2 regions of the Serratia sp. YWN4 genome follow, and region 2 is predicted to be linked to the other one. Evidence: predicted binding sites of a transcription regulator. Region 2 holds the regulator's gene; the other holds the start of a gene.
The links. The regulator PurR, encoded in region 2, represses purine synthesis genes. The targets are predictions, from matches to a motif close to CANGCAAACGTTTGCNTG.
Positions count from the first base shown of each region.

Region 1: the regulator PurR is predicted to act here: its motif matches at 2,224-2,241, upstream of purH (bifunctional phosphoribosylaminoimidazolecarboxamide formyltransferase/IMP cyclohydrolase).

Region 1 is NZ_CM147696.1:5,117,134-5,121,347, reverse strand. It holds gene purD (phosphoribosylamine--glycine ligase) at 1-444, opposite strand, end outside; gene purH (bifunctional phosphoribosylaminoimidazolecarboxamide formyltransferase/IMP cyclohydrolase) at 493-2,082, opposite strand; rRNA gene ACX9GT_RS23555 (16S ribosomal RNA) at 2,722-4,214, shown strand, end outside.
Region 2 is NZ_CM147696.1:2,600,647-2,604,860, reverse strand. It holds gene ACX9GT_RS12420 (IS1182 family transposase) at 1-1,036, shown strand, start outside; gene cydH (cytochrome bd-I oxidase subunit CydH) at 1,123-1,212, opposite strand; gene purR (HTH-type transcriptional repressor PurR) at 1,535-2,560, shown strand; gene punR (DNA-binding transcriptional activator PunR) at 2,541-3,467, opposite strand; gene punC (purine nucleoside transporter PunC) at 3,581-4,214, shown strand, end outside.

The DNA of each region.
Region 1 (4,214 bases), 2.5 Mb from region 2:
GCCGTCAGCTTTGATCACGATCGGCGCGCCTTTGCTGCGCACATAGGCCAGTGCAGCGTCCACGTCGGTGAAGTTCTGGTATTCCGCACTTGGGATTGCGTGGCGCGCCAGGAAATCTTTGGTAAAGGCTTTAGAGCCTTCTAGCTGGGCGGCAGCCTGCGACGGACCAAAAATTTTCAGACCGGCAGCTTGGAAAGCATCAACCACGCCGATGACCAACGGGGCTTCTGGGCCGACAATGGTGAGATCGATGGCATGGCTTGTGGCAAAAGCCAGCAAGGCCGGGATATCGGTGGGGGCGATATCCACATTGATCAGGTTGTTTTCCAGCGCGGTGCCCGCATTGCCCGGTGCAACGTAGACTTTGTCCGCCAGCGGCGATTGGGCAGCTTTCCAGGCCAGCGCATGTTCGCGCCCGCCGTTACCGATAATCAGAATATTCATCAGGTGCTCCATAAACAGCGTGCACTTTGGCGCACGCAGCAAAAGGGATTAATGGCGGAAGTGACGCATGTCGGTGAAGATCATCGCAATACCGTGCTCATTGGCAGCGGCAATCACTTCGTCATCGCGGATCGAACCACCTGGCTGGATCACGCAGGTAATACCCACTGCGGCGGCGGCGTCGATACCGTCACGGAACGGGAAGAAAGCGTCAGACGCCATGGCAGAGCCGGGTACTTCCAGGCCTTCGTCAGCGGCTTTGATACCCGCAATCTTGGCCGAGTAAACGCGGCTCATCTGGCCCGCCCCGATGCCGATGGTCATGTTGTCACGCGCATAAACAATGGCGTTGGATTTAACGAACTTAGCCACTTTCCAGCAGAACAGCGCATCACGCAGTTCCTGAGCGGTTGGCTGACGTTCAGAAACCACGCGCAGATCGCCTTCAGTCACCATGCCCAGATCGCGATCCTGTACCAGCAGGCCACCGTTGACGCGTTTGAAATCCAGACCGGCAACGCGTTGCTGCCACTGGCCACATGCCAATACGCGCACATTCTGTTTGGCCGCTAGCAGAGAGCGGGCTTCGTCACTGATACCTGGTGCGATGATCACCTCAACGAACTGGCGGCTGATGATCGCTTTCGCTGTCTCAGCATCCAACTCGCGGTTGAAAGCGATGATGCCACCAAAGGCAGAGGTGGGATCGGTCTGGTAGGCGCGATCATAAGCGGTAAACAGGTTTGCACCGATCGCTACACCACAAGGGTTGGCGTGCTTGACGATCACACAAGCCGGCTCGGCGAACTCTTTCACACATTCCAGCGCAGCGTCGGTATCAGCGATATTGTTGTAAGAGAGAGCCTTGCCTTGGAGTTGCGTGGCGGTGGCGACGGACGCTTCCTGTAGATTCTCTTCTATATAGAAGGCGGCTTGCTGGTGGCTGTTCTCGCCGTAGCGCATATCCTGCTTCTTGATGTAGTTCAGGTTCAGGGTGCGTGGGAAGCGGCCGGAAGGCTGCTCAGTTTCGCCGTGATAGGCCGGAACCAGAGCGCCAAAGTAGTTGGCGATCATGCTGTCGTAAGCTGCGGTATGCTCAAAGGCCTTGATCGCCAGATCGAATCGGGTTGGATAGCGCAGCGAGCCCGCATTGTTATCCATTTCGGTAATGATGGCGGCGTAGTCGCTGCTCTTCACCACGATAGCGACATCTTTATGGTTCTTGGCGGCAGAGCGGACCATGGTCGGGCCACCGATATCGATATTCTCAACGGCATCTTCCAATGAACAATCTGGACGAGCTACGGTTTGGGCGAAGGGATACAGGTTGACCACCACCATATCGATCGGTTTGATCGCATGTTGCTCCATGATGGCATCATCCTGGCCGCGACGGCCCAGAATACCGCCGTGCACCTTCGGATGCAGGGTCTTCACTCGTCCGTCCATCATTTCCGGGAAACCGGTGTAGTCATAAACTTCGGTAACGGGCAGACCGGCATTCGCCAGCAGGCGGGCGGTGCCACCGGTGGAAAGCAGTTCTACGCCTCTCTGGGAGAGTGCTTCGGCGAATTCAACGATACCGGCTTTATCAGACACGCTGAGCAGAGCCCGGCGGATTGGACGAGGTTGTTGCATGGTTTTATCCCTTGGCTTTGAGTCGCAATATAAAGAGCGTTACGTGAATCTCTACCTTCTTTCCTTATATATAGGAAGAGCAGGAACAGATTCAGGTAACGCCCCCGTAAAAAGGGGGGATCGTTTTGTCGCGGGAATTGTAGCGAAAACGTTTGCGCGGTGCTCGACAATTTTCCGAGCAAATGCGCTCTGTGGATAAGTTAGTGCATAACCGGGTATAAGGACGGGTTTTGCTGTGGAATGCAGCAAACGGTGATTTTTGTCGAAAATACCTGTTGCGGCCTGCGTGGAACTCCCTATAATGCGCCTCCATCGACCAGGAACATGTGAACAACTTCACAGAGTCTCCGGGGGTCGCAGAGAAAAAACCTGAAAATTAAGGTTGACTCTGAAAGAGGAACGCGTAATATACGCCACCTCGAGTTAGCAAGCGAAAGCGCGTAACTCACTGCTCTTTAACAATTTATCAGACAATCTGTGTGGGCACTCACAAGACGATATCCAGCCACCTCGGTGGCAAAAAAATATCAAGTCTTGAAGAGTGACCAAAGCAGTAAGCATTTGAACTTCGGTTCCAATGCATATTTGCAGAAAGTAATCTTTGAGCATCGCTTTACTTGTTAAAGCAAATCGAACTTTTAATTGAAGAGTTTGATCATGGCTCAGATTGAACGCTGGCGGCAGGCCTAACACATGCAAGTCGAGCGGTAGCACAGGGAGCTTGCTCCTGGGTGACGAGCGGCGGACGGGTGAGTAATGTCTGGGAAACTGCCCGATGGAGGGGGATAACTACTGGAAACGGTAGCTAATACCGCATAACGTCTTCGGACCAAAGTGGGGGACCTTCGGGCCTCACACCATCGGATGTGCCCAGATGGGATTAGCTAGTAGGTGGGGTAATGGCTCACCTAGGCGACGATCCCTAGCTGGTCTGAGAGGATGACCAGCCACACTGGAACTGAGACACGGTCCAGACTCCTACGGGAGGCAGCAGTGGGGAATATTGCACAATGGGCGCAAGCCTGATGCAGCCATGCCGCGTGTGTGAAGAAGGCCTTCGGGTTGTAAAGCACTTTCAGCGAGGAGGAAGGGTGGTGTGTTAATAGCGCATCACATTGACGTTACTCGCAGAAGAAGCACCGGCTAACTCCGTGCCAGCAGCCGCGGTAATACGGAGGGTGCAAGCGTTAATCGGAATTACTGGGCGTAAAGCGCACGCAGGCGGTTTGTTAAGTCAGATGTGAAATCCCCGCGCTTAACGTGGGAACTGCATTTGAAACTGGCAAGCTAGAGTCTTGTAGAGGGGGGTAGAATTCCAGGTGTAGCGGTGAAATGCGTAGAGATCTGGAGGAATACCGGTGGCGAAGGCGGCCCCCTGGACAAAGACTGACGCTCAGGTGCGAAAGCGTGGGGAGCAAACAGGATTAGATACCCTGGTAGTCCACGCTGTAAACGATGTCGACTTGGAGGTTGTGCCCTTGAGGCGTGGCTTCCGGAGCTAACGCGTTAAGTCGACCGCCTGGGGAGTACGGCCGCAAGGTTAAAACTCAAATGAATTGACGGGGGCCCGCACAAGCGGTGGAGCATGTGGTTTAATTCGATGCAACGCGAAGAACCTTACCTACTCTTGACATCCACGGAATTTGGCAGAGATGCCTGAGTGCCTTCGGGAACCGTGAGACAGGTGCTGCATGGCTGTCGTCAGCTCGTGTTGTGAAATGTTGGGTTAAGTCCCGCAACGAGCGCAACCCTTATCCTTTGTTGCCAGCACGTGATGGTGGGAACTCAAAGGAGACTGCCGGTGATAAACCGGAGGAAGGTGGGGATGACGTCAAGTCATCATGGCCCTTACGAGTAGGGCTACACACGTGCTACAATGGCATATACAAAGAGAAGCAAACTCGCGAGAGCCAGCGGACCTCATAAAGTATGTCGTAGTCCGGATTGGAGTCTGCAACTCGACTCCATGAAGTCGGAATCGCTAGTAATCGTAGATCAGAATGCTACGGTGAATACGTTCCCGGGCCTTGTACACACCGCCCGTCACACCATGGGAGTGGGTTGCAAAAGAAGTAGGTAGCTTAACCTTCGGGAGGGCGCTTACCACTTTGTGATTCATGACTGGGGTGAAG
Region 2 (4,214 bases):
CAGTACCCACCTGAAAGCTGACGCCAACCCTCGCAAGGCAGTGAATGAAGAACGTCCGGTGGGCGTCAGTGAATATCTGGAGCAGCTTGATGCTGCCGTGGAGGCCGACAGGAGGAAGCACGAAAAAAAGCCGCTGCCCGCCGTAAAAAAGACGCCAGAAAGCGTCGCCGTTAAGAACACCAAAGTCAGCACCACCGACCCGGAAAGCGGCTTTATGCACCGGGATAACAAACCGAAGGGCTTCTTCTATCTGGACCACCGCACGGTGGACGGGAAGCACGGCATCATCCTGGATACGCATGTGACACCGGGCAATGTCCATGATAGCCAGCCCTTTATCGGGCGACTTGAGCGGCAGGTAGAGCGCTTCGGTCTGGAGCCGGTGGCGGTGGGTGTGGACGCGGGTTACTTCACCGCCGCGGTGTGCCATCTGACACAGGAAATGGGTATCGCGCTGGTTCCCGGCTATCGGCGGCCGCACAAAGGTCAGAATGAGTTCCAGAAAAAGCACTTCAGGTATGATGAGGCACGGGAAGTGTATGTGTGCCCGGCAGGCGAATTGCTGATATATAGCACGACAGACCGTAACGGTTATCAGCATTACCGTTCAGACCCGGCAGTGTGCCAGCGCTGTGAGCAGAGGCAGCAATGTACGCAGAACAGCAAGGCACAGAAAACGATAACGCGGCATGTGTGGGAAGAGGCGAAAGAGGAAGCCAACAGGTTACGGCTGACGAAATGGGGCAAGAAAATCTACGCGCGGCGCAAAGAGACGGTGGAGAGAAGCTTCGCGGATGCGAAACAGCACCATGGCCATCGGTATGCGCGGTTCCGTGGACTGTCAAAAGTGCAGATGCAGTGCCTGCTGGCGGCCACAGCGCAGAATATGAAAAAGATGGCGCTGCTGGCGCTTCTTTATTGTCTTTACCGGTGGTGGAAAGCGTCTTGGGAAGGCCAGAAAGGTGCCTTGGGCGAACAGAAGTCGCCAATGACGGGGTTATGGAAAAATATCGCGATCGCGACCTGCGGTCGCTAAAAAAGAAGAACCCCACCTGAAGAAGTGGGGTTAGTCAGCAGTCTGAAGGCGCAGCATGCTGCGCCTTTATTATTTCTTGGTATGAATCAGTTCAATGCGGCGATAAAACCGAAAACAATAATCATTGCCAAAGCACAAACGGTGGTAATCAATGACATCTTCAAATCGGTATCCATAACGACTCCCTATCAGATTGGCTTCACTAAGCATAAAATCCACATGATTAATGCGTCAAATCATTTTCACACAGTTCGTGACTAAAATCTTGTTATCATTTCCCTCGTTATAATGCCGAATAGATCTTCCACTTTGCGTCGATATGGGACAGAATCCGCAGTTCACAACTGCGTACCGGCAAAATGCCCCTCCTGTTTAAGCGGCTTACGAACTCAGCACTAAAAACTCAGCTTCCGCTTATCTGGAGAGAGATCTACGCAGGCAAACGATTAACATCATACTCACATACCATAACCTGTGGGTTCAGGAGTCATTCTTTAGATGGCAACGATTAAAGATGTAGCCAAACGCGCTGGCGTTTCCACTACCACCGTTTCGCACGTCATCAATAAAACGCGTTTCGTCGCCGAAGAAACAAAAGAGGCCGTTCGGGCTGCGATCAAAGATCTGCACTACTCCCCGAGCGCCGTCGCACGCAGCCTCAAGGTTAACCACACCAAATCGATCGGCTTGCTCGCGACCTCGAGTGAAGCGCCCTACTTTGCTGAAGTAATCGAAGCGGTAGAGAACAGTTGCTACAGCAAAGGCTATACCCTGATCCTCTGTAACTCACACAATAATCTCGACAAGCAGCAGGCCTATCTGGCGATGCTGGCGCAAAAGCGTGTTGATGGCCTGCTGGTGATGTGCTCGGAATACCCAGATCAGTTACTGGGCATGCTGGAGGATTATCGCAATATCCCAATGGTGGTGATGGATTGGGGTGCTGCACGCGGTGATTTTACCGACACCATTATCGATAACGCCTTTGAGGGCGGTTATCTGGCTGGTCGTTATCTGCTGGAGCGTGGCCACCGTGATATCGGCGCTATTCCAGGGCAACTGTCACGCAACACCGGCGGCGGCCGCCATCAGGGGTTCCTGAAGGCGCTGCAAGAGGCCAATGTTGAGGTGCGTGAAGAGTGGATCGTCCAAGGGGATTTTGAACCCGATTCGGGTTACAAGGCCATGCACCAGATCCTGTCGCAGAAGCACCGTCCTACTGCGGTATTCTGCGGGGGCGATATTATGGCAATGGGGGCGATTTGTGCCGCCGACGAACTGGGGCTGCGCGTCCCGCAGGATATTTCGGTGATCGGTTACGATAACGTGCGTAACGCGCGCTATTTCACCCCGGCGCTAACCACCATCCACCAGCCGAAAGAGCGCCTGGGGGAAATGGCTTTCACCATGCTGCTGGATCGCATTATCAGCAAGCGTGAAGAGTCCCAAGTGATTGAAGTGCATCCAAAACTGATCGAGCGCCGTTCCGTGGCCGATGGCCCGTTCATCGATTATCGCCGCTAGTCTCTTCGCTCAGCCACTCCTGGTTGAGCGTTTCACTGTCCCCCAAATACTCCAGTAGCCAAGCCATCGCCGGTGATTGTGCGTTCTGCTGCCAGGTCAGGCAGCAGGCACTGGCGGGAAACGGCTCCTGCAATTGCAAGGCTACCAGTTCCCCGCTTTGCACTAACGGCAGCACGCGATGCGCTGGTACCATGCCAACACACAACCCGCTGCGCAAGCAGTCTACGGCGGAAACCCAATCGGGCACGGTAAGCCGCCGCTGATTATCCAATGACCAAGTCACTCGCTTGGGCAAGTTGCGCGAAGTATCTTCCAACAACAGAGAGGGATAAGGCCGCAGTTGATCGTTGCGCAGCAAACCGCTCAGGCTGGCCAACGGATGTGACGCGCTAACCACACATAGCCAGTTCATAAAGCCCATATCGCGAAAGGCAAAACCACCGCCCACCGGCACCGCGCGCGTGGCCCCGATAGCCATCTCAGCCCGGCCATCCACCAGCGCGTCCCACACGCCGTTAAACACTTCCGGTTGCACCATCAGTTCCACATCGGGGAAGTGGCGATAAAAATCCACTACCAGTTGGCGGCTGCGCTGCGGCTTAACAATAATATCCACTGCGATTTTTAGCTGCCCGCGCCAGCCATTAGCCACCTGCTGACATTGACGGCGTGTATCAAGCATTTTTTTGATAACAGTACGCGCTTCTTTTACAAACAGCGCCCCGGCAGGCGTCAATTCCACATCACGATGACGGCGTTCAAACAGCGGCACCGCCAACCATTGCTCCAATTGTCGCACGGTATAACTCACCGCAGACGGCACACGGTGCAACTCCTGTGCTGCCGCACTGAAACTGCCGGTGCGCGCTACCGCATCAACCACATCGAGTGAATATTCAGACCACATCTCTTTTTGCCTTCAATTTTTTTAATAGCACTTAGCAAATATTACCGTTTCACAAGCAGAGATCCAGCCGGATACACTGGCCGGCGCTAAAAAACCTGCAATAAGAAATATTAATGAGAAATACCATGCAAAATTTTGGATTTATGTTTTATCTCGCTGGCCTGAGTATGCTGGGTTATCTGGCCACCGATATGTATCTGCCCGCCTTTGGTGCCATGCAACAGGATTTGCAAATCTCCGCCAGTGCCATCAGCGCCAGCCTGAGTATCTTTCTGGCTGGTTTCGCCTTTGCCCAACTGGTGTGGGGGCCGCTTTCCGATAAGCTGGGCCGCAAGCCAGTTCTGTTGTTTGGCCTGGCGTTGTTTGCTTTCGGCTGCCTGGGGATGCTATGGGTGCAAAATGCCGTTCAATTGTGGTCATTGCGTTTCATCCAGGCAATTGGAGTCTGCTCTGCCGCCGTAACCTGGCAGGCCATCGTGGTGGATCGCTATCGCGATGGCAAAGTTAACCGTATTTTCGCCACTATCATGCCATTGGTTGCACTTTCCCCAGCATTGGCCCCGCTGATCGGTGCCTGGCTGCTGAATCACCTGGGTTGGCGAGCGATCTTTGCGGTGCTGCTGGGTATCGCTGCCTTGTTGTTCGTCCCAACCCTGCTGCTGAAAGAGACGGCCAGAATCGTACCTTCTGCCGATAAAAAGCCCGGCCTCAGTTTCCTGCAAATCCTGAAGTCTCGGGTTTTCAGCG